One region of the Psychromonas sp. CNPT3 genome, then DNA from elsewhere that is predicted to be linked to it. Evidence: predicted binding sites of a transcription regulator. Region 1 holds the regulator's gene; each other region holds the start of a gene.
The links. The regulator MetJ, encoded in region 1, represses methionine synthesis genes. The targets are predictions, from matches to a motif close to TAGACGTCTAGACGTCTA.
Positions count from the first base shown of each region.

Region 2: the regulator MetJ is predicted to act here: its motif matches at 3,307-3,324, upstream of metK (methionine adenosyltransferase).
Region 3: the regulator MetJ is predicted to act here: its motif matches at 7,945-7,962, upstream of metN (methionine ABC transporter ATP-binding protein MetN).

Region 1 is NC_020802.1:91,131-101,558, reverse strand. It holds gene ygfZ (tRNA-modifying protein YgfZ) at 1-64, shown strand, start outside; gene PCNPT3_RS00455 (class I adenylate cyclase) at 208-2,700, shown strand; gene metJ (met regulon transcriptional regulator MetJ) at 2,836-3,090, shown strand; gene mscS (small-conductance mechanosensitive channel MscS) at 3,364-4,266, opposite strand; gene slmA (nucleoid occlusion factor SlmA) at 4,281-4,883, opposite strand; gene dut (dUTP diphosphatase) at 4,902-5,357, opposite strand; gene coaBC (bifunctional phosphopantothenoylcysteine decarboxylase/phosphopantothenate--cysteine ligase CoaBC) at 5,354-6,598, opposite strand; gene rpmB (50S ribosomal protein L28) at 7,129-7,365, shown strand; gene rpmG (50S ribosomal protein L33) at 7,377-7,532, shown strand; gene PCNPT3_RS00415 (hypothetical protein) at 7,601-8,050, shown strand; gene mutM (bifunctional DNA-formamidopyrimidine glycosylase/DNA-(apurinic or apyrimidinic site) lyase) at 8,133-8,945, shown strand; gene coaD (pantetheine-phosphate adenylyltransferase) at 9,111-9,596, opposite strand; gene PCNPT3_RS00400 (hypothetical protein) at 9,777-9,968, shown strand; gene cyaY (iron donor protein CyaY) at 9,971-10,285, opposite strand.
Region 2 is NC_020802.1:423,404-433,831, forward strand. It holds gene PCNPT3_RS01905 (DNA polymerase III subunit psi) at 47-445, shown strand; gene rimI (ribosomal protein S18-alanine N-acetyltransferase) at 429-884, shown strand; gene PCNPT3_RS01915 (TrmH family RNA methyltransferase) at 897-1,640, shown strand; gene PCNPT3_RS01920 (SprT family zinc-dependent metalloprotease) at 1,620-2,078, opposite strand; gene metK (methionine adenosyltransferase) at 2,117-3,265, opposite strand; gene PCNPT3_RS01930 (peptidoglycan DD-metalloendopeptidase family protein) at 3,467-4,768, shown strand; gene PCNPT3_RS01935 (DUF3802 family protein) at 4,992-5,363, shown strand; gene rsd (sigma D regulator) at 5,414-5,887, opposite strand; gene nudC (NAD(+) diphosphatase) at 6,026-6,844, shown strand; gene hemE (uroporphyrinogen decarboxylase) at 6,893-7,960, shown strand; gene purH (bifunctional phosphoribosylaminoimidazolecarboxamide formyltransferase/IMP cyclohydrolase) at 8,625-10,217, shown strand.
Region 3 is NC_020802.1:1,761,997-1,772,424, forward strand. It holds gene PCNPT3_RS07655 (methyltransferase) at 12-1,166, shown strand; gene PCNPT3_RS07660 (cell division protein ZapC domain-containing protein) at 1,249-1,776, opposite strand; gene pyrD (quinone-dependent dihydroorotate dehydrogenase) at 1,859-2,869, opposite strand; gene PCNPT3_RS07670 (hypothetical protein) at 2,920-3,723, opposite strand; gene PCNPT3_RS07675 (hypothetical protein) at 3,778-4,077, opposite strand; gene tsaB (tRNA (adenosine(37)-N6)-threonylcarbamoyltransferase complex dimerization subunit type 1 TsaB) at 4,109-4,822, opposite strand; gene PCNPT3_RS07685 (ATP-dependent DNA helicase) at 4,843-6,765, opposite strand; gene PCNPT3_RS07690 (nitrous oxide-stimulated promoter family protein) at 6,842-7,225, shown strand; gene PCNPT3_RS07695 (hypothetical protein) at 7,202-7,456, opposite strand; gene metN (methionine ABC transporter ATP-binding protein MetN) at 8,005-9,039, shown strand; gene PCNPT3_RS07705 (methionine ABC transporter permease) at 9,029-9,715, shown strand; gene PCNPT3_RS07710 (MetQ/NlpA family lipoprotein) at 9,747-10,428, shown strand, end outside.

The DNA.
Region 1 (10,428 bases):
AATAAAAGAAATTGAAGGATCTACATTATATCTCGTCGCCCTGCCTTACCCATTAGATAATTAAACACCAAAGTCTCGTTGTATAGGGCCATGTTTCTCTCTTTATAAGTAACATGGCCAAAGATCCTGCATATTTAGCTTATTTCCCAGCCATTGCAAATAGTGTTATCATGCTCACACTTTATACAACCGCTATAGGTCTAATGATTGAATCCTGAAATTAAAAGATTACGTGATAAAGCTGATCAATTTAATCGCTTACGGATCCAATCTGCACAAGTCTTAATGACCGAAAATGAGTACAACGTATTTCAAACCTTTCCTATTTTACTACATTATAACCAAGTCAATTTACCCGGTTATATTAATAGCGATGTACCCATTGGCATTTGCCAATTCCAGATCACTGCCAAACAAACTCAACTTCTCTCACAATTTTTAAACGTCGATAAACTCTACAAAACGTCTCAAAGTTGTGACATTCTCGGCTTATATGCCATGGGAAGTACTTCTTCAATCGGCCAATGCTCACACAGTGATTTTGATATATGGATCTGTTATCCCCATCAAATTGACAGCAGACGCATTCAATTATTAAATGAAAAAGCAACCTTGATCACGGCATGGGCTGAGACGTTTAATGTTGAATTAAACTTTTTCTTAATTCCAGATAATAAGTTTAGAGTTAAAAATAATGCGGGAATGAACAGTGATTCTTGTGGCTCTTCACAGCATATGTTGCTGCTAGATGAATTTTATCGCACCGCTCTGCGCGTCGCTGGTAAACGTATATTATGGCCTCTTATTCCGATCGATCACGAAAAAAACTATAATGAATACGTAGAAAATCTATATAAAAACAAAGAGTTGAATGAAAATGATTGGCTCGATCTCGGTGGCTTTTACCGTATACCAGCAGAAGAGTATTTTGGCGCAACCCTTTGGCAACTTTATAAAGGGATTGATACACCTTATAAAGCCGTTTTAAAAACCATTCTCATGGAAGCTTATTCTTCTGAATATCCAAATACTGAACTGGTTGCCATGTCATATAAACGATGCTTTCAAAATCAAGCGCATTATGACGAAAGACTAGATCCGTATTGTTTAATGCTAGAAAAAGTAACACATTACTTGATAAAAATAGATGACTTAAAACGTTTAGATGTCGTCAGGGCTTGTTTTTACCTTAAAACCGAAGAAAATTTATCGACACCTTGCCATAACAATAATACAGCATGGCGACGCACCATATTAAACCGCTTTATCAATCAGTGGCAGTGGGATGAAAATCAGATCCTTGATTTAGATAACCACCTTAATTGGAAAGTGTGCGCCGTAGAAAAAGCGCAAAATGTATTACTTGATGCCTTAATGATAAGTTATCGAAAATTACACAGCTTTGCACGTCGTAATAATATCTCTGAATCCATCAGCGTTGAAGATCTCGGGATATTATCTCGCAAACTCTATGCCGCGCATGAAAAACTTCCCGGTAAAATAGATCTGATCAATGCCAATGGCAGACATAATTTAAGCGAGCCTGATCTTAGTTTTATTCAAGTACCCGAAAACAGAAAAAGTAATAATGCTCCCGGTTGGTACTTGTATAACAGCTCTCTCGATAACCACAGTTTAATCAACACGCCTCTTTTAATGCATAGCCAGTATTTATCTAAATTAATTGCTTGGTGTCATTTTAATGGTTTATATAAAAAACAAACACAATTGTATTTATATAATCAAGGCTCAGATCTTATGGATGCAAAACTCAACCAATTTATGGATGATCTGCACTCAATATTCCCTTTGCGCATTGCAAAAGCAACCAATAAAGCATTAACCCAGCCGTGTGAAATCAAGCACTTAGCTATATTTTTAAATGTCGAAAAAGATCCAACTCAGCATTGGCAAGACACCACCGAAAGTAACAATGACGAAATAGGCAATGTACTATCTTATGGCATCAATGATGAATGCTTGATCGGTAGTATCGATTTAATTTATCGAAACTCTTGGAACGAAGTCCGTACCTTGCACTTTAATAGTAATTATTCCGTTGTTGAAGCACTAAACACCTTGCTCGGGAAAATGCATCAAGATGCAAAACAGCCTGAAAAAATAGAAATATTTAGTTACAGTCGGCACTTTAAAAAACAACTTAGCGATACTTTTTTAACGAAACTACAAGAATTTATACAATTACGTCTAACGACTACCTCGCGCAAATCATTACAAACATTATGGACAGGTGGCAAGAAATTTGGATTCTACTTTGAGCGTACGGGCGTTTCACTACAACATTTAGAAAGCTCGGTTGATATCTACAGCCATATTTCTGAGAAAAAAGTGTCTTCTAGTGCCATTAATTTAAGAAATACACATTTTGAACAAACCGTAGAAATGATTGAATCACATCTTAGTGAAGGCTTGATCCAATTCTTTTTTGAAAATCACGAACATGGTTTTAATGTTTACATTGCCAATGTCGATAATGAAATAGAAACATTTCAACATTTCTCTGGTAATAAAGATGATTTAGTTAAAAGCGTCAATCGTTTTTACGCATCGAACCGCACTCAAAGTGATAATACGAACAATACAATCAACTTCAGTTTACCGCAATTTTATGATATTCAATTAGAAGCACAAGAAGGACTATCATTACGCTCTTTTAAAGGGGCAATAAAAAACCAATAAGAGACTGATATATTGTATATATGTAACATTTTAGCGAAAACAGACACAGACTTCTAGAAGTCTATTTGCCATCATTACCAACAACAGCTAAAATACCCTTCTAAAATTATTGATTTAAGTGAATAGGATATTTTCATGTCTAAAGATTGGAACGGTGAATATATCAGCCCATATGCTGAGCACGGGAAAAAAAGTGAACAAGTAAAAAAGATCACAGTTTCTATCCCCACCAAAGTATTACAAATTTTAACTGATGAACGTACGCGTCGACAAATTAACAATTTACGCCATGCCACTAATAGTGAATTGCTTTGTGAAGCTTTTTTACATGCTTATACGGGTCAACCCTTGCCTGATGATGACGATTTAGATAAAAACAAAGAAGTATAAGATAGAGCCTCTTTACTCACAGGGGCCTCTGTATTTCCCTCTTCTGCTTTTTCTTCAATATAAAAAGAATCCCTCATATACTTTTTCATCCTAAGTACAACCCTGCGTTGTGAGTTTTGAAGTGAGAACAACTATCTCCTACAACTCACGCCTTGATAGTGTTAATTTTTCCGGCGCAATACATGAAAACTTAATTAATTCCTTTGGTATAACAAAAAAGCCCCTTATTGACGCGCAACAAGGGGCTTTTTAAAAATAAAAACAAATTAGATATTAATCTTCTTTATTCATATGCACATCCATTTGTGGATATGGGATCTCAATTTCAGCTTCATCTAACGCATTTTTAATCGCTTCCATTAACGCAAAGCGTGCAGGCCAGTAATCGCCACTTTTTACCCAAGGACGAACCACTAAATTAACACTAGAATCTGCTAGCTCAGCAACCGCTATTTGTGGTTGTGGAGATTTTAAAATTAATTCATTAGCCTTAACAACGGCTTCTAATACCGCTTTCGTTTTCGCTAAATCCGCATTGTAACTAACCCCAATCGTAAGATCGATACGGCGGGTTGGCTTGCGAGAGTAATTCACAATGTTGCCACCTAAAATCGCTGAATTAGGTACAACAACAAATTTATTGTCCACTGTTATCAATGTGGTTGCAAAAATTTGCACTGACTCAACGCTACCTGCAACGCCCGCAGCTTCAATATATTCGCCAGCCTTAAAAGGACGTAACATGATAATAAGCACGCCGGATGCAAAGTTTGAAAGTGATCCTTGTAATGCCAAACCAATCGCTAAGCCTGCAGCACCAATGATCGCAATGAAGGACGTAGTTTGTACACCGATACGACCTAATGCAGCAATCACCACAAAGGCGACAATCACATATTTCACCATGTGTGCAACAAAATCAACGATCGTGCTGTCTAATTTACGCTTAGTCATGATTTTATTTAACGTATTAGAAATCATACTCGCGGCCATCATACCAATGACAATAGTGGCAATCGCGGCAACAATATTAAATCCATACTCAATTAATAAACCTTGATTGTTATTAACCCAATCAAAACTTTTATCTACAACATTGATGCCATCAACAAGTTTATCTACTACAACCTCTTTTGTTGCATCAACCGCTTCTATTACAATTTTCCCATCTGACATATTTATACCCTTATTTAGCTTTGTTTTAGTTGGTTATAAAAGAATGACCACTGAACTTTAAAGTTTTGAGTCGGTTTTTGTTTAAATTGACTGCGTACAAATTGATGCATGCGCCCTTCTACATAAGCCAATAACATATTCGCTAATACAGCTTCATCCATTTGTAGTTTAGCACCATCTAACATCGGTTTTTCTCGTAAAATCTGTTTTATTTGAGACTCTAACTTTTGAAAAACATGTTCAATACGCGCTTGTAAACGTTCGTTCTCACCTTGGAGAGCATCCCCCGTTAATAAGCGACTGATACCAGGATTTTGCTCTGCAAATCCCAATAAGAAATGCATAATGTGTTCAATACGAGTAAAGGTTTGCTTTTGTTGATCTTTAATAATATTGATCTGAGTAAAAATAGTTGATTCAATAAAATCGATTAAGCCTTCAAACATGCGCGCTTTACTTGGAAAGTGCCGATATAGCGCAGCTTCAGATACACCCACTTGTTTTGCAAGCTTTGCAGTCGTAATACGTTGTCCCGGTTTCCCTTCCAGCATTTCAGCAAGGGCACGTAAAATGTCATCCTTGCGATTTATCTTTTTTTTCACTGTTGTTGTAACCATGTTCACCAATTCCCTCTGTTATAGCTTACCCGTATGCCCAAAACCACCTTCACCTCTGTCTGTCTGGGTAAAGCTTTCTACCACATCAAACGAGACCTGTACTACGGGTAGAAAAACTAATTGAGCAAGGCGCTCACCCGGTACAAGTGTAAAAGATGTCTGACTCCGATTCCAACAAGATACCATTAAAGGGCCATGATAATCCGAATCAATCAGCCCAACCAAATTACCCAGCACAATACCATGTTTATGACCTAAACCCGAACGTGGTAAAATTGTTGCGGCCAAAGTGGGATCGGCAATATGGATAGCAATACCCGTTGCAATCAGTTTTGTTTCTCCTGGTGCAAGGATTAAAGGCTCGTCAATACAGGCACATAAATCCACTCCCGCTGAGCCTGACGTTGCATGCTTAGGAAATGGAAATTCATGACCAATACGAGGATCAAGTATTTTAAGTTGGATCTGTTTCATTTTTTTTGCTCTCGCGTTAAGGTTTTTTTATATTGTTCTGCGATGATATTCAATAACTGCCGAGCCACTTCTTGTTTATCAGCAAGCTTGATATCAAACTTTTGTCTACTGGAAAACACCGTTAGAGCATTTTGGTCACTATTGAAACCTTGCCCCTCTTTCGCCACGTCATTAGCGGCGATTAAATCTAAGTTTTTACTTTTTAATTTCGCTTTAGCGTACTGTTCTAGGGATTGTGTTTCTGCAGCGAAGCCGACACAATAAGGTCGATTTTCATGTTTAGCTACGCTTGCGATAATATCAGGGTTTTTCACTAAGCAAAGTGTTAACTCTTCATCTTGGGATGTTTTTTTTATTTTTTGCTGACAAATATCTTTTGCTCGATAATCAGCTACCGCGGCGCACCCAATAAAAATATCGCACGGCCCTAATGTATTAAGGCTCGCGGTGAGCATCTGTTGCGCGCTGATGATTTTTTCTCGGCGTACTTTTGGAGGCGTTGGCAAAGGTGTAGGACCACTTATTAATGTGACATTTGCGCCCCACTGGGCGGCCACAGAAGCGAGTGCAAAGCCCATTTTACCTGAACTATGATTGCTAATATAACGCACAGGATCTAATGCTTCTTGGGTAGGGCCTGCCGTAATAGTAATATTAATACCTTGTAAGGTACTTTCTTGAGGCGTAAAAAAGGCAACGACACGTTGCACTAAGTCATCCGTATCTAGCATTCGACCCGGGCCTATATCACCACACGCTTGTATCCCTTCACCCGGACCCCATATTAGAAAATGACGTTTTTCTAATATTTCTAAATTATATTGGGTGGCTGCTGCTAAATACATATTCATATTCATCGCAGGTGCGATCACAATTGGCGCCGTAGAAGCTAAGCAGAGGGTTGTCAGTAACTCATCGGCAAAACCACTGTGTAGGCGTGCGATTAAATTGGCCGTTGCAGGAGCAAGCAAGATCATATCCGCCCATTTACTTAATTCAATATGACCCATTCCCGCCTGTGCCTGTGGATCTAACAAGGACGTTGCGACCATATGCCCTGAGACCGCTTGCATCGTCAGTGGTGTAATAAATTCTTGTGCAGATTTCGTCATTACCACACGTACATCAGCACCTTGATCTTTTAGGCGTCGCGTCAGCTCTGCACATTTATATGCGGCAATGCCTCCCGAAATTCCCAATAATATTTTTTTTCCCACTAACAAATGCGTAGCAATAGACATAAACAAAACTCGTCAATAAAAGGAGGCCTAGAATAACACAAACCCCTTTCTCAATATGTGACAAAATAAAAGAGATTTAAAATAATGCATTACAATTTTAATACGTTGAACTTTAAATAAAACAAAAAAAAAGCGAAAAAAAACATCTAATTTGATCTTTTAATCGCCTTTTTATCGCGTATTTATATTGAAAATAAATGCCGTAATTAAAGGTAGCAGAACTCTTAAAAAAAACGTTATATTAGCGTTAAAAAATAATCTAATAATGGCTGTTTTAAGGCTAAAAACAGCTATAAATCCACTATTTTAAACTTTAATTTATTGCTGTTTTTTTGTTCGATTTCGGGTTGAAAAACCCTAAATAACAATTATTTTGCAAAAAATGGCTAGATTTAAGACATTAATTCACACTTCTGTTGATCTTTCATACTCAATCATGTATAAAATGCGCCCTCGACGCCTTTGGCGACGGCTAAAAAAGGTGTTCGACTATTTTGCTCGAGTAAAACTATTATTTTGGAGACTAAGACATGTCTAGAGTATGTCAAGTTACAGGTAAGCGTCCCGCTACTGGTAACAATGTATCACACGCAAAGAACCGCACACGACGTCGTTTCTTACCAAACCTTCAATCCCATCGTTTTTGGGTTGAAAGTGAGAACCGTTTTGTTAAATTACGCCTAACTACTAAAGGTATGCGTATCATCGACAAAAAAGGTATTGATACAGTTCTTGCTGATATCCGTGCTAATGGTATTAAAGTTTAAGGAGCAGTAAAATGCGCGATAAAATTCGTTTAAATTCAAGTGCTGGTACTGGCCATTTTTATACTACTGATAAAAATAAAAAGACTATGCCTGGAAAATTTGAGATCAAAAAGTTTGATCCTGTTGTACGTAAGCATGTTATGTACAAAGAAGGCAAAATCAAGTAATTTTGATTTTATCTAAAAAGAAACCCAGTCTATACTGGGTTTTTTTATATCTAAAAAAGGAGGGAAATATGCGTTTATCTAAAAGAGGTTGGAATAATGTACTGATTTTCGGCATTTTGATCATCTTCTTTCTTTTTAATTTTAGCCAGAAACTATTATTAAAAGTAAAACATAATGATCACACCTTGATTGACTCACAGTTAGTCATTATAGAAATTAAAACACCTGACTTTAGCCTTAAACGTAATGGAAGAAGCTGGATAAGTGAGCCTTCTTTAGGTTTATCTGAAGAGCAACTGGCCCTGCTAGTACATAATTGGCAAAATATTGAGCTCCCTTCAGAAGCTATTGTAAAAACACCGAATGATCCCTTTGTTATGCAAGTTTACACCGCCAATAACGCACAACCCATCATTATTCAATTGATCCAGCAAGGCGATCATTATTTGCTGCAGCGCAATAATGAACAGGCTCTGTTACTCAATCAACAACAATTACCTTTATTTTTAGGTCAATAATATATTTATCCCGATGCATATCAGTAAGCCAGATGGGTTTAGTATCTGATCTAATATGGATATCTTATTGTAAGGAGAGAATGTGCCTGAATTGCCAGAAGTTGAAACGACACGCCGTGGCCTTAGCAAATATATTCTTGCTAAAAAAATAACTCGTATTGATATCCGCCAAAGGCAATTACGTTGGGAGATCCCAACGGATCTAAGCGTTCACCTAGTGCAAAAAGAACTATTATCCATTGATCGACGTGCTAAGTATTTGTTACTTAACTTTAACTCCGGCACGTTATTAATACATCTTGGTATGTCGGGTAGTTTACGCGTTTGTAATTTAAACACGCCCCCTGAAAAACACGATCATGCCGACTTTATCTTTGATTCTTGCCTATTGCGTTATACCGACCCGAGACGTTTTGGTGCTATTTTATGGCTAGGCTCTGATCCTTATGCACACAAGTTACTCAGCCATCTTGGCGTAGAGCCTTTAACGGAACAGTTCAGCGGAGAATATCTACATCACCTGAGTAAACGACGAAAACTGCCCGTTAAACAATTTATTATGGATCAAAAGGTGGTAACCGGTGTCGGTAATATTTATGCAACCGAAGCGCTTTTTTTAAGTGCGCTTCGGCCCACACGTAGTGCCAGTCAGATATCTCTCGCACGTTATCAGCGATTGGTTTTAGAAATAAAAAAAGTGTTAATACTGGCAATCGAGCAAGGTGGCACCACCTTAAAAGATTTTGTCGGTGGAGATGGGAAACCGGGATATTTTCAACAAACCTTACATATTTATGGAAAAGCAGGAGCGCCTTGTCCCTCTTGTCAAAAACCTTTAGATGCCATCAAGCTCGCGGGACGCAATAGCGTGTTTTGTGCACACTGCCAAACATAAAAAAAGAGCGATGAAACTCCAAGCTCTTTATGCGCCAAAAAAACCACCTAAAGAAGAAAGGAGATAAAAGGCGGTTTAGGTGTTAATACTTGGTTTTAAGGGGGCTGTGTGCGTTTACGGAGCAGTAAGGCGCTTTATTTACAATGTGCTCGTTGAGGAATTGACTTATTTCTGATCTTGCTGTTTTTCCCGTAAAGCTTGCAAAACGATCAATGGCGCGAACTGCCGAATATCTCCACCATGTTTAAAAACTTCTTTTACGACAGTCGACGATATAAAACTACTTCGGCTACTGGCAACCAATAAAATCGTTTCTAACTGTGGATCTAATACTTTATTAAGATGCGACAATTGCATCTCATAATCGACATCTCCGCTACCACGGATGCCTCGCACTAACGCCACCGCCTCATTTTTCTTGGCAAAATCAGCTAACAATCCACAAAAAGGCACAATTTCAACATTACCGATATCTGCACTGGCTTGTCTAAGTAGTGCGCAACGCTCATCTATACTAAAAAGTGTTTTTTTACTGTCGTTAAGTGCCACAGCCACAATGACTTTATCAGCAAGGCGCGCCGCCCGCGTTAATAAATCCAAATGTCCAAAGGTCACCGGATCGAACGTTCCAGGGAAAATAACTGTTTTCATTTTTAACAATCTCGCTTAGTTTTAACAAACACGCTACAACTTTCAGTGTGCATTTTTGTACTCAATGCATCATTTCCCGAACAAATCATTGTCTCAGCGTGACAGAATAAAATAAATGTTTTGATTATTATTTATCTTGCTCTATCGTTTAAAGATAAGCAATTAAAGGGAGATCAAAATATGATGGCTCACAAAAAACTGCTCAATGAAATAACACGAAGCACTTTACTTACTTGCTCTTTATTTATGTTGTTTGATGTTTTTATACAAGGCTATCAGCCTTATCATCTGCTTGCACTATCTGCTGTAACGCTTTTAGGCGCAACGTCTATCTACCTACGCAAACGTTTTCTATATATTGAACACAAATAAAATCATTTAAAAACAATGCTTTCGCCAGATTGTTTGTAAATAGCTTTACTTAAAAAACTTAAAAACTCGGCGCCACTGCGATCATCAATCCACAACCCATCTTTATGATCATAGTGGTGACCATTTTCAATAGTTGCCAGCCAAACCTGTTGTAACGGTTGCTGACGATTAATAATAAGTTTACTACGGTTATCAAATTCAAGGGTTAATAACCCCGCATTCCTGTCACAATCTACACTCGCGCCAGATTCTTCAATACAATCTTCAATTTTTTGATATAACTGCTCAATTAACTCTAAATATTCGCTATCATTCATTTTACTTATCCTTTGCTTTTAACCATGAAATGCGATTATATACTGGTGCAAGTTAAAGATGCAAAATCCACCCATGAAAATGCAACATAAATACAACAAATACCAGGCACACGTGTAATGAAAATATAACGTGCTAGTATTAT
Region 2 (10,428 bases), 330 kb from region 1:
TATGATTACTGTATATTGCAGTGCTTCGTGCATCATAAGGTAGCTTATGCAACATAAAAAAGCGCTGTATTTACAAGAAATGGGTATAACCCGTTGGCTATTACGTAATGGACAAGGTTTTACGTATTTACAAACTAAATTACCGCTTGTATTAAGTACTTGCCAGTTATTAATTATTTGTGCTGAGCAGGATCGTGTTGCGCCTTTATTAATGAATATATTAAAGGCTTTTAATATTAAAGCAGAACAAGTGTATTACTGCACTATGTCTGAATTCTTGCAATTAAAAGCAGATCTTCCCGCACTTATTTGGTCTACGCTGGGCGCTATAGATGAAAACATTACCGGCTCTCATGTTTTGACCTCTCCTCCACTCTCGCAGTTATGCCTTGATGCTAATAAGAAAAAACAATTATGGAAACAATACTGTGACGCAACCGCCTGATGTGACCATTGTGCCGATGGGACTCAATGATATTGCATGTGTAACAAAAATTGAAAAATCAGCACATTCACACCCTTGGTCAGAAAAACTCTTTTTAAGTAATTTTGGAAAGCGCTATTTTAATCATCTACTCATCGATAAGGATCGCGTCATTGGTTATTATGTTGCAAGCTCCGTTGCCGGAGAAGTGACGCTGATGAATATTGTGATAGCGAGTGATGAGCAAGGTAAAGGTTTTGGTAAATTACTTTTACAATCATTATTAGATTTTTCTAGATCTAAAAACGAGCAAGAAATTTGGCTTGAAGTACGCGTATCAAATACGACGGCATGGCGATTATACGAACAACTCGGATTTGTCGAAGTTGGCCGGCGCCATGATTATTATCCACTGCAAAAAGGTCGTGAAGATGCGATCATTATGTGTTGCCACCTTTAAGTTGGAAAAAAAATGCTTTCTAAAAATCAGTTAAAACTCATTAAAAGTTTGGAACAAAAAAAACAACGTAAAAAACAAGGGTTGTTTATTGTCCAGGGTGAAAAGAATGTCGCTGAGTTATTGCGATCTGATTTTGTCATTGAACAAGTTTTTGCAACGTCGACTTATATTAATAAAAACAATACACTTTTATCTACGCATCAGCTTGTGCCCTTATGCACAGAAGTCAGCAGCGATGAATTAAAAAAAATGGGAACGTTGCTCTCTAATAATAGTGTGCTGGTGGTTGCTAAGTGTAAAACGGCAACACTGCCAACGATCGCATCTCAAGAATTAATTCTCGTCTTAGATCAAGTGGGAGATCCCGGAAATTTAGGCACTATCATCCGCGTTGCTGATTGGTATGGGGTTAAAAATATAGTATGTAGTCCAGATTGTGCCGATTTTTATAACCCGAAAGTGATTGCCGCTAGCATGGGATCTTTTGCGCGTATTAATGTAAGTCACACGCCTCTCGTTGAGTATTTAGCCATTCAGGAGAAACCTATTTTTGGTGCTTATCTTGAGGGCAGTAATTTACACCAATGCGCGCTCCCTAAAAGTGCTTTTATTGTGATGGGCAGTGAGTCGCATGGTATTTCTGATGAGCTTGAACATTTAATCTCAGATAAGATCACGATCCCTAATTTTGGCGCCGCCGAGTCGTTAAATGTCGCCATGGCAACAGGGATAATTTTAGATAACTTTAAGCGTTAATTTACTTTGACACTTTCGGCAATGATATTGACTGCCTTTTAATATTTTATTATGCCGGCGCACGGTTAATTTGTGCTCTGTGCATAAGCAATGATATAAAAACAACTTCCCTTGTACATCTTCAATATTAAGAGAATGTGTCGTTTTTGCTTGGAGCGAAAAAACACTGCGCATTATTTTTTGCCACTCTTTACCATGCGGTCGCACTTTTCCATAAACGGCAAAAGTAATAAGGTGCGCGACTTCATGCGCTACAATTTGGTGAATAAACTCATTTTTATTTTGGCGGTATAAGATCGGATTAAAACGGATCATATTACGTTGTAGATGGGCTGTCGCTGCGGCTTTACCTCGTTGATCAAATTGGTAGATCGGGCGTTTAAAAGGGCGATCAAAAAAGCACTCAGCTTCGATGAAACAATCTTCACCTTTATGCATAAGTGCTTTTTTATCTTCTTCTGTGGGCATTCTTTAAATTAGAATGCGTCAGATTTTAATGTTTCTACTTTATCTAAAGCTTCCCAAGGGAACTCTTCACGGCCAAAGTGACCGTATGCAGCGGTAGATAGATAAATTGGCTGGATAAGATCTAACATTTTAATCAGACCGTAAGGGCGTAGATCAAAATGTTTACGGATAAGCTCAATAATAAGATCTTTACTTACCTTTTCTGTGCCGAAAGTTTCAACACTGATAGATGTCGGCTCCGCAACACCAATCGCATAAGAGATTTGGATCTCACAACGATCAGCAAGGCCAGCTGCCACTAAGTTTTTAGCAACATAACGTGCAGCATAAGCCGCACTACGATCCACTTTAGAAGGATCTTTACCAGAGAATGCACCACCACCGTGACGCGCTGTGCCACCGTAGGTATCAACAATGATTTTACGACCCGTTAAGCCACAATCGCCAACAGGGCCACCGATAACAAAACGACCGGTAGGATTAATGAAGTATTTAGTGTGCTTGGATAGCAATTCAGCAGGTAATACGGGTTTGATGATCTCTTCCATGACGGCTTCAACAAGATCTTTATGGGCGATATCTTCAGAATGTTGCGTTGAAAGTACAACTGCATCAATTCCAACAATTACGCCATTTTCATAAGCAAAAGTAACTTGGCTTTTTGCATCGGGACGTAACCAGCCTAGCTTGCCACTTTTACGTACTTCAGCTTGCTGCTTTACTAAGCGATGTGCATAAGTAATAGGAGCTGGCATGTACACTTCAGTTTCATTAGTGGCATAACCGAACATTAAACCTTGATCGCCCGCACCTTGCTCATAGGGATCATCACGATCCACACCTTGGTTGATATCCGGAGATTGTTTACCTATTACATTTAAGACCGCGCAAGAATCGGCATCAAAGCCCATTTCTGAACTGGTGTAACCGATGTCACGTATGGTCTTGCGGGTGATTTCTTCGATATCAACCCATGCATCCGTGGTGATTTCGCCACCGACCATAACCATACCTGTTTTGACGTAAGTTTCACATGCTACGCGCGCTTTTTTATCTTGTTTTAAAATTGCATCCAATACCGCATCAGAAATTTGATCGGCGATTTTATCTGGATGGCCTTCAGATACAGACTCTGAAGTGAATAAGTCACGTGACATGTGAACTCCTCGAATAGTGAACTAAAATAGATTTAGATGTTCTTACATCTAGACGGCTATAGTACATCTGTTAGATAAAAAAAACACCTTATAATTATAGCGCAAAGCTTAATTGAATTTATTTTGTTTAGAATTTTAAATAAAATAATATATACTTTAGCGCTTTAGTTCTTTATCCCGAATTTTATTGTGGAGATTTCCTTGCGTATACAAATAGAAGCCTTTTTTCAGTTTATTAATAACCTCCCCAGAAAACATTTTTTTGCCTTGATTTTATTGTTTGTGTTTTTATTGGTGATCGCCTTTTTACCGAGTCAACAGCAAAAATCTAAACATATTAAACGTATTTTAACATTATCTTCAGAGCATGGTAATAGTGCATCCGTTGAGCCACTATCAGCGATAGCAGATGAATTTGGTATGCGTTTTGCAAATAAAGAGGGTGATAGAAAAGTAGATGTTGAAATTGTAGCTGGCGATACCGTCAGTGAAATATTTCAGCGAGAAGGCCTCTCTGCTGCGTTATTGCAAGAATTGCTCGATGTGGATCAAAAATATTTACGTTTAGGTAATCTATTGCCTGGACAAAAATTAAAAATGTTAATGAATGCTGAAAATAAATTATTAGTATTAAAAGTTATCATTGATAGAGCCAGTACACTGACTTTCACGCTTAAAGGTGACGAATATGTTTCATTATTAGAAACAAAGAAAGGCGTTTGGTCACACAGTTTATATAAAGGCATTATTTCTGGCAGTTTCTACATTAATGCTAAACACGCAGGTTTATCGGCGGGTCAAATACAGCAAATTTCAAATGCGCTCGAAGAAAAAATCAATTTTAATCGACAACTTCGTGCCGGTGATAGTTTTAAAGTTTTAGTCGCAAAAAATTATATTGATGGCACATACAGTTTTGACAGTGAAGTATTAGCGGTATTGATTAAAACACGATCTAAAACCTACACTGCCTTTTTAAGTGAAGATGGTCGTTATTATGATGAAGATGGTCTAGGTTTGAGTAAAGCCTATCGACGACTACCCGTTAATGGACACCCACGTATTAGTTCACCTTTTAATCTAAGACGTTTACATCCTATTACGAAAAGAGTGAGCCCGCATTTAGGGACTGATTTTGCAGTTGTAGTAGGGACAAGGGTCTATTCTATCGGTGACGGCATTGTCTTACGTGCGGGTTATCACCCGGCTGCAGGAAATTATATCGTTATTAAAAACAGCCGTAAATATACCACGCGTTTTTTACACTTAAGTAAAATATTAGTACGCAGAGGTCAGCGTGTAGAGATGGGCGATTTAATTGCCAAGTCGGGTAATACTGGGCGCTCAACAGGGCCTCATTTGCATTATGAATTTCATATTAATGGTCGCGCTGTTAATGCGATGAAAGTAAATCTACCTTTATCTAAGAGTGTACTTAGAAAAGATAAAAAAGCATTTAATAAGCGTCGCGATGGTTTTCTAAATGAGATCAAGGAAGCCTGATTTTTAATAAGGATCACACTATATTTAAGCGTCTCTATTTATGTGCAAAGAGGACAAGATTAGTGTGCAGGAGAAGAAGCTTTATCTTATACCCATGATAATCGCTAACACGCGCTCAAATATTGCCTTATAAGCGTCTTAGGAGAACCTGAGGTCGCATATGAGGTAACATGGTATATAAACTAATAAAGCCTCTATTTAATGAAATATAAAGGAATATAAAATGTTATTAGGTAGTGATGCATACGATGCATGTATAGGTTATTTTGCAGATAATTTAAACCTTTTTGAAACCAACAGTGGCCCTCGTGCAGATATTATGGTGGCGGAAGTGGTAGAAACTCAGGTCGTCGATTTATTGCAGGTATTTTGCGCGCAACAAGTGAATTTAAGTAAGCAAGATCGTTTAGATGTTGTTGCTGAAGGAGATCAGTTTATTGACGATTTAGAGCAGATTTTGGGACGTGCTTGGGGGCAACTTGCCAGCGAGCAACAGGTTGAATTTATTGTTGAATATTTTTTATTAATAAAAAACAGTTTAGATTCAGAAGCCGCTATATTAAGTGCGCTTAAGTTACAAAAAAATATAGAGTGATAATGTAAAAGAGAATAATATAGATTATTCTCTTTTACATCGCATCATTATTATACAAGGGTGTTATGTAACATTAAAACTTCGAGAAGTTGATCTTCTCGTTCAAAGCGCTCTTCCATTTTTTGACCGAGTTCTGATAAGTCGTCATCAAAGTCGAGTAATGCTATTTCAGTTGCATTCTCAGCATATTTGTCATTAAAATTAAGGGCGGTATCCGTGGTGGTGGTGATGCGAGAATATAGCTCTTGTGCAATTTTAAGATTTTGTTCTCCATCGAGCTTACATTGCAAGATAATTTGTTCATAAATACCAAAATGACCTGTTGATGTATAATCCAATAGGGTTTGACAAAAATTTGTTATTTCTTTTTGGCTAGGCAGTTCTTGTTTTTTTTGTTGCTCAGTAGAGGTACCGACAAGCTTACAATATAAAACAACCAATTGTTGACGGTTTGCAAGCCAACCATCTATAACGTTCAGTGTCCCACCCCATTCTGCTTTTACTTTTTCAATGTTACGTAACATGTCATCTCCAGTATTATTGTTTTTATTTATATCAAAACTATATAAAAAAAGTGAAGTCGTCAACTTGAATTTGAGTTTAAGGGGGATATTGATGTATAACTGTGAGCTAAGCAAAATCATTAACCAGAAGGATCATAAATGAGCGATGCATTAAATGTAATGGGTGCAAAAAATAAGGCGTGGTGGTTTATTATCGCGCATAAAAAAATAATTTTGCAAGAGTTAGATGAGTCTATTCCTTATGGCGATGCAACTGAATTGTCTTTACCGGCCTCGATGCTCCGTTCTAAAATAAAGATTGGTGAGTATCAGTCCCATCCTTGCTATTTGATAGTCGCATCTGATGCCAGTACGTTTAAATGTGGTAGCTACCAAAATGCCCGTATTTTACTCGGTAAAATTGATGAGACGTTATTTAATATGCTGGGGCGGGCTTTACAAGTTGCATTGTTTTATCAAACGCATCAGTACTGCGGGCAGTGTGGTGAAAAGATGCAACGTGTGGAATGGGAAATTGCTTGTCATTGTAGCGCCTGCGCGCATCGTTGTTACCCGCGTATTTCACCTTGTATTATTGTCGCAATTCGCAAAGATAAAGAGATATTACTGGCCTTACATCAACGCCATTATCAAAGTAATGAAGAAATATATACCGTGTTAGCTGGATTCGTGGAAGCCGGTGAAACTCTCGAAGAGTGCCTGCAACGCGAAGTTTATGAAGAAGTTGGTATTAAGGTAAAAAATATTCGTTATGTACGCAGTCAGCCTTGGCCGTTTCCACACTCCTTGATGATGGCGTATATCGCGGATCATGATTCTGGTGAGATTTGCGTTGATGAAGATGAAATATATAGCGCAGCTTGGTACGCCATAGATAATCTACCTGCTTTGCCAAATAAAGGCACGGTTGCAAGAGAATTAATTAACCAAGTATTGGCAGAGTGTGACTCTTTTTAATATTTAAGTTAGCATATGCACAAATCGAATCGATGGGATAAAAAAAGCATGACAGAATTAAAGAATGATCGTTATATTCGCGCTTTATTAAAGCAAGAAGTAGATAAAACGCCGGTATGGATGATGCGCCAAGCAGGGCGCTATTTACCTGAGTATAAAGCGCTCCGCGCACAAGCAGGGGACTTTATGTCGCTTTGCCGTAATGCAGATTTAGCGTGTGAAGTGACCATGCAACCCTTACGTCGATTTGATCTTGATGCTGCTATCTTATTCTCAGATATTTTAACTATCCCGGATGCAATGGGTCTTGGGCTTTATTTTGAAACCGGTGAAGGTCCAAAATTTGAACGTCCGATCAGTTGTAAAAAAGATGTCGATAATTTGATCATGCCTGATCCTGAAGGTGAATTACAATATGTAATGAATGCAGTGCGCCGTATTCGTCAAGAGCTAGATGGTTCTGTCCCTCTTATCGGATTTTCAGGTAGCCCGTGGACACTCGCAACTTACATGGTTGAAGGTGGCACATCAAAAGCCTTTACTAAAATTAAAAAAATGGCATTTGCTGATCCTGCTATTTTACATGCATTATTGGATAAACTGGCAGACAGTGTGATCCAATACTTAAATGCTCAAATTGAAGCCGGCGTGCAATCGGTGATGATTTTTGATACTTGGGGTGGGGTGTTATCTCCTCGTGATTATGAGCTGTTTTCATTGCAATACATGCATAAAATAGTGGATGGATTACATCGCACGTATGCGGGTCAAAAAATACCTGTTACGTTATTTACTAAAAATGGCGGGCAGTGGTTAGAGAAGATAGCTGCGACGGGTTGTGATTGTATTGGTTTAGATTGGACGATAGATATTGCAACGGCCAAAGCGCGTGTGGGTGATAAAGTGGCCTTACAAGGCAATATGGATCCTTCTATTTTATACGCGTCCGGATCTCGTATTCGTCAAGAAGTTGATACGATCCTAAAAGGTTACGGTAACGGTGTTGGCCATATCTTTAATTTAGGCCATGGTATTCATCAAGATGTTCCACCTGAAAACGCCAAAATATTTGTGGATGCCGTCCATGAATTAAGTGCGCCATATCACACTAATTAACGGCGGCGCCTCTTCTCTCTTTTATTAATATAAAAAGCAGAGACGGGTGCGTATCTATCGTCATCGAAAATAGCGAGCAAATGCTCGCTATTTTTTTAGGCTATGAGGTTCAAGCGTCGTTTTACTGAGATGCTCATGTTAGCTCAAATACAACTACCGTCTCTGGCGCTGATAGCCATTTAAGACAGCTCTATAATGTTTACTTCTCTTTTTTGATGTTGGCTATTAGAGCTGCGTCTAAAGAGCTAGCGACATGAACTATATCCCCCCTCGTAAAGCCTCAATTAAAGCATCGCATGTTATAATGTTATGCGTGAAGATCGGCCTAATTTGGCTTGCTTAATTTGTACTTTGAAGTGTCATGGAACTATATATCTTCTGTTAGTTTATGATTTTAATGTTTTTATTACCTTATCGCTTCGCTATAAATAGAGAGGGTAATTATTGGAATATTTTCTTTTTTTATTAAAACTGCTCAATTTTTAACGTTTTTTCAGGTAGAATGTGCGCGCAACCTCAAGCAACCTTAAACGTGCTTCATTGAGATTGTCATGCTTTGCTGTTGTGTTGCGGTTTGAATATTAATATCTGTATTACATGAGTTCAAAGCAGCCCTTTTTGGGTTGTTGCTCGAGATCGATTTAACCGAGGAATGTGTAAGAAAATGGAAAATAGCCAACCTATAAAACGAGTGATAATTAGTGTTTCGGATAAAACTGGGATCATCGAGTTTGCGCGCGAATTAACGGAGAGAGGCGTTGCTATCTTATCAACAGGAGGCACTTGTCAGCTTCTTCATGATAATGGAATTAAAGTAACGGAAGTCTCCGACTATACTGGATACCCTGAAATGATGGATGGGCGTGTAAAAACACTGCACCCAAAAATTCATGGTGGTATTTTAGCGCGCCGTGGTATTGACGAAGCAATTATGCGTGAAAATGCAATTGATGCGATCGATATGGTAGTGGTTAATCTTTACCCATTTGCAGCCACAGTGGCAGATCCAAATTGCACATTAGAAGATGCCATTGAAAATATAGATATTGGTGGACCAACGATGCTTCGTGCTGCTGCTAAAAATCATAAAGACGTGACAGTGATTGTTAATGCCAGTGATTATGCACGCGTTCTGCAAGAAATGGATAAGAACTCAGGTGGTTTAGTGTATCGCACCCGTTTTGACTTGGCGATCGCAGCTTATGAGCATTGTGCACAATATGATGGCATGATTGCTAATTATTTTGGAAGCATGGTACCGAGTTACGGTGACAATAAAGAGGGTGATGCAGAGTCTATTTTCCCACGCACATTCAATATGCAATTCAAGAAAAAACAAGATATGCGCTATGGTGAAAATTCACATCAAAAAGCTGCTTTTTATATAGAGCATGACTTGCAAGATGCGTGTGTTGCAACGGCAACACAATTACAAGGCAAGGCGTTATCGTATAATAATATTGCAGATACAGATGCTGCCTTATCTTGTGTTAAAGAATTTATCGAGCCCGCTTGTGTGATAGTCAAACATGCTAACCCTTGTGGTGTTGCGATGGCAGGCTCTATTTTAGAGGCTTATGAAGGCGCCTATAAAACCGATCCTACCTCAGCCTTTGGCGGTATTATTGCTTTTAACCGCGAATTAGATGCAGAGACTGCAGAAGCGATTGTATCGCGACAGTTTGTTGAAGTGATTATCGCCCCTAAAGTAAGTCCAGAAGCACTAAAAATAGTAGCAGCCAAGAAAAATCTACGCTTGTTAGAATGTGGTCAATGGGGTGAAACAGCACCTGACTTTGACTTTAAACGTGTTAATGGTGGTTTGCTCGTACAACAACGCGATCAAGGTATGGTTGAACGCGCTGATTTACGTGTTGTCTCTAAACGCCAACCGACAGAAGAAGAGTTCTCTGATCTTTTATTTAGCTGGAAAGTTGCTAAATACGTCAAATCTAATGCCATCGTATACGTGAAGAAAAATGCAACAATTGGTGTGGGAGCGGGGCAGATGAGCCGCGTTTACAGTGCCAAAATTGCAGGCATTAAAGCCAGCGATGAAAATTTAGAAGTCGCAGGCTCAGTGATGGCCTCTGATGCATTTTTCCCCTTTAGAGACGGTATCGATGCAGCCGCTGACGCAGGGATATCTTGTGTTATTCAACCGGGTGGCTCTATTCGTGATGCAGAGATCATCGCTGCTGCCGATGAGCATAATATGGCGATGGTGTTTACGGATATGCGCCACTTCCGTCATTAATATTTTGATTTTTTAATAAAAAATGCGAGTCGGCATAATATTTAGTTTGCTCGCATCTTTAAAAGATAAAGTTTATACCCATAATATTTCAAGAGACTAACTCATACCAAAAGAACTAAAAAGGTGATCAGTCTTGCTTGTTGAAATTATCCTTAGTAGCGTTGTGAGTTTTGAAGTGAGAACAACTATCTCCTACAATTCATGCCTTGCT
Region 3 (10,428 bases), 1.4 Mb from region 1:
AGGCTCAATTTATGAATGAACTACTCAGCATTGCAAACCAAAACTTAATTTTGCATCGCCATCCAAGAAATAAAAAAGAAACGTTGCAAGCATGGGACTCTGCTGATGAATACTTGATCAATCATTTTGTAGATAACAATCTAGCAGAAAAAATAAAAAACGAAGACGAGCTACTTATCCTTAATGATGGATTTGGCGCCTTAACGTGTTTTTTTAATGAGATAAAACGCACCGCAGTCACAGACTCTTATCTTTCTCTTAGCTCGATTAAGCTGAACATGCAACGCAACCGTTGTATTGAAGAAAACCTTTTATTACAAGATAGCTTACAAAGCTTTCCTGAAAATATTAAAGTTGTTTTGATCAAGATCCCAAAAACAAACGCATACCTTGAGTTTTTATTACAAAAACTACGCGCGGTGATCTCGGCAGATACTATCGTTATCGCAGCGGGTAAAGTTAATATGATCCATAACTCAACACTGCAATTGTTTGAGCAATATATTGGCACAACTAAAACTTCACTTGCGAAGAAAAAATCACGTCTTATCTTTTCTGACGTTGAAGTCGCATTTGACGCAGAAACGGAAGAAAAAGAGATCGCGATCACTTGGGAAGTTGAAAACCATAAATGGAAAATTCACAACCATGCTAACGTGTTCTCACGTAATCACTTAGATATTGGTGGTCGCTACTTAATGGATAACTTACCTGACGGTGATTTTTCTAACATTGTCGATCTTGGCTGTGGTAATGGTATTGTCGGTATGGCTGCCTTAGAATATTATGCCGATTCAAAAGTGACTTTTATTGATGAGTCATACATGGCGGTTGATTCTGCGCGTATTAACACCTTAAAAAACTTTGAAGAAGAGCGTAGTGATAACGCTCGTTTTGTGGTTAATAATGGCCTTGTTGGCTTTAAAGCTGCGAGCCACGATCTGATTTTATGTAACCCTCCTTTTCATCAGCAACAAGTGATCACGGATCATATTGCTTGGAGCATGTTTAACGATGCACATTTTTGTTTACAAGAAGGTGGCGAGTTAATCATTGTGGGTAATCGTCATTTAGACTACCAAGATAAGCTAACGCGTATTTTTGGTGATTGTGAATTGCTTGCTGAAAACAAAAAGTTTGTTATCTTACGTGCTATTAAAGCTTAATTAATATTAACCTTTAGCCTTTAATACAAGCATAAAAAAACGGATCAAAAGATCCGTTTTTTTGTGTTTAAAATTTAACACCCTACCCTGCATCACCATCATCTATCAAAGTGATTTTATCTAAACTCACTTTAACAATTTGCCCTTGGCGCAACGTTTTCCGTGAGGTCAATATATGTTGCGTATCGACTAATAAACATAATGCAAACTTATCATCAACATCAATCACAAAATACTTCGCAGTTACCTTTTCTTGATCCGAAGTTAAATAAACACACTCTCGACTTCTAATATCCAACGCTTCAATTGCACACGTTTGATACTGCCAACTTTTAGGCATGATAGGCTTATGAAATAACGTGACGGCTAAAATATGTAAAATGATAGAACAACTTTGATCCGCCGTGTATTGCTCTGCGCAGAACTGCTCTTTAAGTAAAGTATAATGTGCGACATCCTCTAAACTAAACGACAGTATTTTTTGAGGCAAGCTAATAAACATACGCGCTTGATACACGAGCTCAACTGAGTCATCGCCCATTAAAACACTAACGCTATTATCTTGCGGATCAATACTCCATTGCCAATCCGCTTGCGGTAAATAAATCATAACTAACCTTTACTGCTCTTTAAATCTTTTAAAATTAAAAGTTCAGACACTGATAAAAGAGCCTGAACAACACGCTGTCGCGTTAAATATTGTTGACAATATCTTTCACTAATTTTGGTCCATGGTAAATAAAACCACTGTAAATTTGTACCAAACTTGCTCCCGCATTTATCTTCTCTTTGGCAGCGATCACGCTATCAATACCACCGACACCAATGATTGGGATCTCACCTTTTAAATGCAGTGCAAATTTCTTGATAACTTCAGTACTTTTACTTTGTAATGGACGTCCACTTAAACCACCGGTTTCACCCGCATGTGACATGCCTTGGATCATCTGTCTGTCTAATGTAGTATTCGTGGCAATCAAACCATCAATTTTATGTTTTAACAATGATGCTGCAATTGACTCTATCTCTGCATCACTTAAGTCAGGCGCTACTTTTAATGCTAAAGGTACGTATTTATTATGTTTTTTATGCAATTCACCTTGGCGCTCTTTAAGGGCCAAAAGTAAATCATCTAATGCATCGCCATACTGTAAAGAGCGTAGTCCCGGTGTGTTTGGTGATGAAATATTAACCGCAATATAGCCTGCATACTGATAGATCTTATCCATACAGATAAGATAATCATTTTTACCTTCTTCGACGGGTGTGGCGCGATTTTTACCAATATTAATACCGATGATACCTTTATAACTACTCTCTTTAATTTTGCTGATCAGCTGATCTACGCCGTGATTATTAAATCCCATGCGGTTAATAATACCCTCTGATTCTAATACTCTAAACAAACGAGGCTTGGCATTACCCTCTTGCGCTACTGGCGTCACGGTCCCTACTTCTACATGCCCAAAACCCATCGATCCAAAAGCATCAATACATTCGCCGTTTTTATCTAATCCGGCTGCAAGTCCTAAAGAGTTGGGAAAGGTTAAACCCATTACCGTGACAGGACGTTGTTGTACTTTTTGACGGTAAAAGATATCTAATAAAGTGCCATGTGTTAATTTTAACTGTTTAATCGAAAGCTCATGGGCTTTTTCGGGTGATAGCATAAATAGAAAATGGCGCAAAATGCAATAAAACATAATAAAAACCTTATTTGAATGAATGGAGTAGAGTGTATTTATTGTAACGCTTATTGCTCTTCAGATGAAGCAATAAGCAGAGTTTGATAGGCGTGAATACGGACTCGCCAGCCTTTTAACCAACGCGATTCATCCTTGGGCGCATTTTTCACGCGCCGTGTTAATACTTCATCAGCGCTATATGAAAAAGCACGCAATGCATTTTGATAGTGCATGGGCATTGTTAATAACACCTGCTTAAGTCCCCAAGCTTGTCCTTGATAGGACTCACTAATAACAAGGCCTTCACCTTTAAAGTTAACGTAATCTAACAATGCAAATACCCCTTGCGGTGATTTCATCAGTTGTTGTACATTCTCTTTTATACGTAACTGCTCGGCAGGTGTTGCACTATGCACAATGTCGGGAATACTGGTTGTTAAACGCTGCGCAATGAAGGCTGCTTGCAAGCGGATATGCGTACTTAATAAAGTGCGCAGTTCCTCTAATTGGCTTTGCTCAAATTGAGCATAAAATTGTTCGCGGGTTTTCCAGGGGGCATATTTCGCGGTTGTCAGCCAAAGGGGTAATTGCACACCTTGCGCTTTAAAATAATTTAATAACGCGGGAAATTGCTCTTTAAAGGGACCTTTTTGCGCACTTGGATACCAAATAAAATGACCAATACCTAATGATGGAAACGCTTCTCCGACGTTCCAATGGGTAAGGTTTTTTATTTTTTGACTACCCTCGTTCTCCCAAATAAGAGCGCCGAGTACATCGAGTTGTCTATCATTTAAAGAAGGAGATAACTTTTCAATGGCAAAGCTATAAGAACTACATAAGAAGAAAAAAAAGATAATGAACCGAGGCATTTGCCTTCCTTACACTTTAAAGGGGGGGTAAAAAATAAAGCTCAACAACCCAATTTACACCACAAAATGAAAACCCATGCTTTCCATTATCTCATCGCGTTTTTGTTGTGAGGCGATTTGTAGATAAGCATTTACCGCACCTTTCTGCTTATGACCGGGCTTATCATAACCAAGACTTTGGTGCAGTGTGTCTTTTTGTTTTTCGGAGAGAACCATTGAAAACGTTGCAGAAGGGGTTTTTTTAGCAACAGGCGCAAGCTCGCTCTGCATCGCAGGCGTGGCTTTTTTTACGTCATGACTAGGCTGCGACTTTAGCGGTTTAAACAGCGTCGTTGTCGGATTAATTACGTTCATTGCGTCGCGCCCCCTATTGGCCTATCTCGTTTTATTCTCTACCGGGTAGTTTTTTCCACGTGACTTTATCACGAAGATAAACCGGTAATGCATTTTCTGGTAACTGCGTTTCCTGCATCTCAATGCCTTTTTCAACTTGCTTTAACATATAGCGAGCGGAGGGAAATTCAATATCCAGTATTTTTAAATTTGAAAAATAGGTCTCTAATTCAGGATAAGCTTGCCACCCCGTACCCACTCTGCAAATATGTGTCTCTAAGCTTAATGTTAGCGCACCTAAATCTGACGGTTTGATCACTTGTTCAACATCAACCAATGTCATTAATTCGCCATCATATTTGTAATGACCAAAATAAACTTCTCCCATGCGCGCATCGATAGCAGCATAGACTTCCGTTATTTGTTCAACATCATAGGCTTGCTGCGCCATCGCTTGTAGTGTTGATACGCCCAACATCTTTTTATCTATACCGAATGCTAAACCTTGTGCAATACTGATGCCAATTCTCACGCCGGTAAAACTACCTGGGCCACGTCCATAAGCAATGACGTCAATGTCACTTAACGCGACGTTTGCTTGGGTCAATATCAATTCAATGGTCGGCAATATTTTACGTGTATGTTCACGTGGTGCGAGCATAAAATGATCGCTAATTATCTTTTCATTTTCATTTTTAATAAGTAATGCAACTGAGCATGCTTCTGTTGATGTATCAACACATAACACTTTTAATGTTTTAGTCATATTTAACCTGTTTCTTCTTTTTAATCTATATTTTTTAAAAAATCAATCGCATTTTGTAGCGTACGTGTACGTGGCATCGCGGGTAAACTATTTAGAAACAGATCCCCATATTTTCGCGTCACTAAACGATTATCACACACAATTAATACACCTTTATCTTGCTCAGCGCGAATAAGACGGCCAATCCCCTGCTTAAAGGCTATCACCGCTTGCGGTAGTTGCACATCAAAAAAGGGATCTTTACCTTTTAATAACGCATCTTCAATACGGGCTTTTAATAAGGGCTCTTCAGGAGAGCTAAACGGCAGTTTATCAATGATCACGCACGATAACGTTTGCCCGCGAACATCCACACCTTCCCAAAAACTACTGGTCGCAACCAGTAAGGCATTACCATGCTCAACAAACTCCTTTAATAAGGCTTGTTTGCTTTTTTCGCCTTGTAATAATACAGGCAAAGTTAAGGTTTGTCGAAACCCTATCGCCAGCTGATTCATCATGGCATGACTCGTACAAAGAAAGAAACACCGACCTTTACTGGCCCTTATCACCGGGGAGAGTTCATCTACAAGAATATTGGCTAAACCTGGCGTTCCCGGCTCAGGGAATAAGCGAGGCACCACAAATAATGTTTGCTCCGCATAATTAAACGGGCTATTTAATTGCAGTGCTTTACTCTTTTGTAAACCCAACAAATCCATAAAATGGTGGAATTTTCCTTGCACGGAAAGAGTGGCCGACGTGAAAATCCACGCTGCATTTTTTTTCTCACATTCTTCCTGAAAACGTTTCGCCACACTAAGAGGCGTAATATTTAAGGTGACATGCTGCGCAGAGCAATCAAACCAATAGCTAAAACCGCTGCTATTGACTTCATTTAACTTTTTAAATAATAGCGTGAACGTCGCTAAACGTTCAAAACAATGATCTAATAACTCACTTTTTCCAAGACGCTCTAATAACACCGAATTTAAAAACTGCATCACCTGTAATAAGCGTTGAACATGTAATTGCATGACCCGTTGTTTGGATTTTTCTCGCCAACTTCCGGTGCCTTTATCCATCGCAAACGCAAGGCGAAAATCAAGCGCTGAAACACGTAATTGGTCAGCGGCTTTCGCCATCTGTTTAGCTTCTCGTAGCTCCATGCGATACACAAAATCAATATCTTTGGCTAAATCGATTAATTGACGCGTGGAGAGAGACTCTCCAAAATAGACGCTGGCGATATCGGGTAATTGATGCGCTTCATCAAAAATATACACGCTTGCCTCAGGAATAAGCTCCCCAAAACCGGTCTCTTTGACCGCAAGATCTGCAAAGAAAAGATGGTGATTTATCACCAATAAATCAGCCTGCATCGCTTTTTTTCTGGCATTAACAATAAAGCAATCATCAAAACATGGGCACTCTCGCCCAAGGCAATTATCATTGTTGCTGGTAATAGCAGATAATATAAACGCATCTTCTGCTAAAAAATCAATTTCAGAGATATCGCCCATTTTGGTTTTAAGCGACCAATTTTTTATTTTAACTAAGGTTATCTGTAAGGCTTTCTCTTTTCGTTGGCTCTCTAATATAAAACGATTAAAGCGTTCTCGGCAAAGATAGTTACTGCGCCCTTTTAATAAGCTTACCGAGCCAGTAAATCCCGTAGTTTCTATTAAAAGCGGTAAATCTTTTAAATATAACTGCTCTTGTAGGGCTTTACTGCCTGTTGATATGATAATAGAGGCGTCATTGTTTTTATTATATGAGAGTAAGGCAGGCGCAAGGTAGGCAAAGGTCTTTCCGGTACCGGTTTCAGCCTCGACCAATAATTGTTCTTTTTTATCAATAGCGCAGACAACAGCTTCCGCCATTTCTACTTGCGCGTCACGTGTAATATAATGCGTTAATTTTTTACTGAGAGGACCACGTGTTGAAAAAAAAGATGAAATCAATTTATATCGCTCTTGCTGGACTAATAATTAGCTGTATTCTACGTGAGTTAATACAAATTAATAAGAAGAATATACGATGATAAAATTGCCCGGTAGATTAGGTGTTGAATTTAAAACGATACGTGCGATGGTTAATATTTATTGTCACAACAAACACCCGGCAAAAGAGACGTGTGCAGAGTGCCAAGCCTTTTTAAGCTATGCGAACGAAAAGTTAGATAGATGCCCCTACGGGCAAAATAAACCCACCTGTAATAAATGCCCTATTCATTGTTATAAAAAAGAGCAACGCGAGCAGGCGCGCACTATCATGCGCTATGCAGGCCCGAGAATGTTGCTTTGGCACCCTATTTTAGCGTTTAAGCATTTACACGCAGAAAAGCATCCTATTCCCCAAAAAATACCCGAAAAAGCATCACATCGTCATCTGCGAAAATTAAACCGACACATCGACACTTGAACCTTTGTTTTCATCTTTCGCGTTGCTTTGCTGCTCGCTTGACTCAGTCTCTTGCTTTACATTTATCTTTTTTAACAAATGCACGCTTTCGGCCACATCTTCAGGTGAACTATTGTTCTCCTGTTTTGAGGCTTTATATTTTTTCATTTTATGATTAACTAATTTTTCCCCATTTATTGATTTAAAAACCGCGGGGGGCTGAATAAATTGAGTGATTAAATGCTGACTCATAAAACCTCCTTTTAAAAATTTATCGGCTGTTTCCATTATTACTTGATGCGTTATACATAAATATAAGGCTGATATTCAAAAAAAGAGACAATAATAATTATCAATTCAAATAATAAAAGACGATAGCCTCTGCTCAAATCGATAAAAATATGACGAATAAGTAACCTTCAAAAGTATATGTACTATTATATCTCAACTAGCGATGAGTTTTCATCTGCCACTTGTGCCGATAACGACGCAAACCCTCTCTACACATAGGTTGTTGCTTTTTTATTGCAGTTAAATGGCCGTGTAATTTAAGCATCGCGATCTATTTTTCTCATCTATAAAATAAAGTGCGATACAAAACAAATAAACACTATTAAATGTTTATTTAGTACTCTCTGTGGGTGCTGCGTAGATAAGCTCAGTTTATTCTGTGTATGAAAACAAATAAGGTACTCTTTACTTTTACCTCGCTTACTTAGATCACAGTTTAACTATTGACTTAGCCGTCTAGATGTCTTAATGTCTATTCAAGTACCTATAAATAATTTTTAGAGTAGATAATGATAAAAATTCAAAACGTAAATAAAATATTTTATCAAGGGGAAAAACAGATCCCAGCCTTGCAAGATATTAATCTAAATATTGCACAGGGAAGCATTTTTGGTGTGATCGGCGCATCGGGTGCAGGGAAAAGTACCTTGATCCGTTGTGTTAATCTATTAGAGCGCCCCACGACAGGTGCTGTGATTGTTGATGGTATCGATTTAACAACGCTATCGGCTCGCGATCTTACTTTGGCGCGTCGTAAAATTGGTATGATTTTCCAACACTTTAATTTACTGTCATCTCGCAGTGTTTTTGCCAATATCGCCTTACCGCTGGAACTCGCAGGGGTCGATAAAAAAAGCATACAACTCAAAGTAAATACCTTACTCGATCTTGTTGGCTTAACCGATAAGAAAGACACCTACCCTGCTAATTTAAGTGGTGGACAAAAACAACGTGTGGCGATTGCGCGCGCATTGGCATCAGATCCTAAAGTCTTGTTGTGTGACGAAGCCACCAGTGCCCTTGATCCTGCCAGTACACTTTCTATTTTAAACTTACTGCGCAAAATAAATAAAACATTAAACCTGACCATTTTACTGATCACCCATGAAATGGCCGTTGTTAAAGGGATCTGTAGCGAAGTCGCTATTATTGGTGATGGAAAATTGGTTGAGAGTGGCAAGGTGGGTGATATTTTTGCGCATCCCAAAACTGAATTAGCCCGAGACTTTATACGCTCTACTCTCGATTTAACCATTCCAGAAGATTACCAAGCGCGTTTACATGCAAGCCCTGTGCAAAATAGTTACCCTCTTTTACGTTTAGAGTTTACGGGCAACTCCGTAGATGCGCCGATAATAAGCCAATTAGCAAGAAAATTTAATATTGATATCAGCATATTAAGCTCAAACATGGATTATGTCGGTGGATTAAAATTTGGCTTAATGCTGGCTGAAGTCTTCGGTAGCCCAGAGGCAACCAAAGAAGCAATTACCTTTTTAAAAGAGCAAAAAATAGAAGTCGAGGTGTTAGGATATGTCGTTTAATTTAATTATACAATGGTGGGAAAATAACACCCGCATGATACAACTGTTAATAGAGGCCCTCGGACAAACCTTAAATATGGTGTTCTCTTCAGGCCTTATCGGTTTTGCTATCGGCATTCCCTTAGGCGTTCTTCTGCACATAAGCAAAAAAAATGGCTTACTTGAAAACAGCATTTTAAATAGAGTTTTAGGCATTGTTGTTAATATTGGGCGCTCTATTCCTTTTATTATTTTGTTAGTGGCTATTATTCCCTTTACTCGGTTTATCGTGGGTAGCTCCATTGGCACAGCTGCCGCCATCGTCCCCTTAACCATTGGCGCGATCCCTTTTATTGCCCGTCTTGTCGAAGGTGCCTTATTAGAAGTTCCGAACGGTTTAGTTGAAGCGGCCCAAGCAATGGGCGCATCCCCGTTGCAAATTATCATTAAAGTATTATTGCCAGAAGCACTACCGGGCATTATTAATGCGGGTATTATCACCTTAGTTACACTCGTTGGTTACTCTGCAATGGCAGGTACCGTCGGTGGCGGTGGCTTAGGCGATGTCGGTATTCGTTATGGTTATCAGCGTTTTGATGGCACGGTTATGTTTATCACCGTCGTCATGCTGGTTATCTTAGTTCAAATAATTCAATCGATTGGCGATCATCTTGTTAAACGCGTAGATCATCGTTAAACACTCTTAGTTAATACAAAAGGAACATCATATGACATTAAACATTAAACACATTTTAAGCGTTGTCGGTCTGGCCTCATGCATTGCCTTAACCGGATGTAACGATAAAAAAGAAGAAGTGGTTGATAATAATAAGATAAATGTTGCAGTTATTGCAGGCTCTGAGGCGCAAGTTGCTGAAATTGCAGCAAAAGTGGCTAAAGAGAAATATGGCTTAGAAGTAAACCTTATTACTTTTTCAGATTATATCACGCCCAATGCGGCCCTTGATGAAGGCTCTGTTGATATCAATGTCTTTCAACATAAGCCTTATTTAGATCAACAAATTAAAGATCGTGATTATAAATTTAGTATTGCTGGCAATACCTTTGTATACCCGATTGCAGGCTATTCAAATACCATAAAATCATTAGATCAACTTGAAGATGGTGCACAAGTGGCAGTACCAAGTGATCCAACAAACTTAGGCCGCTCATTGATTTTACTTGAGCAACAAGGTCTTATTCGCTTAAAAGATGGTAGTGATTTAAGTGCGACGGTTCTCGATATTGTTGAGAATCCTAAAAACTTAAAAATAGTAGAGCTTGAAGCCGCCCAACTACCACGTTCACTCGATGATGTTGCGCTCGCTATTATCAATACCACTTACGCAAGTAGCATTAATCTTTCACCCGAAAAAGATGGTTTATTTGTTGAAGATAAAAAATCACCTT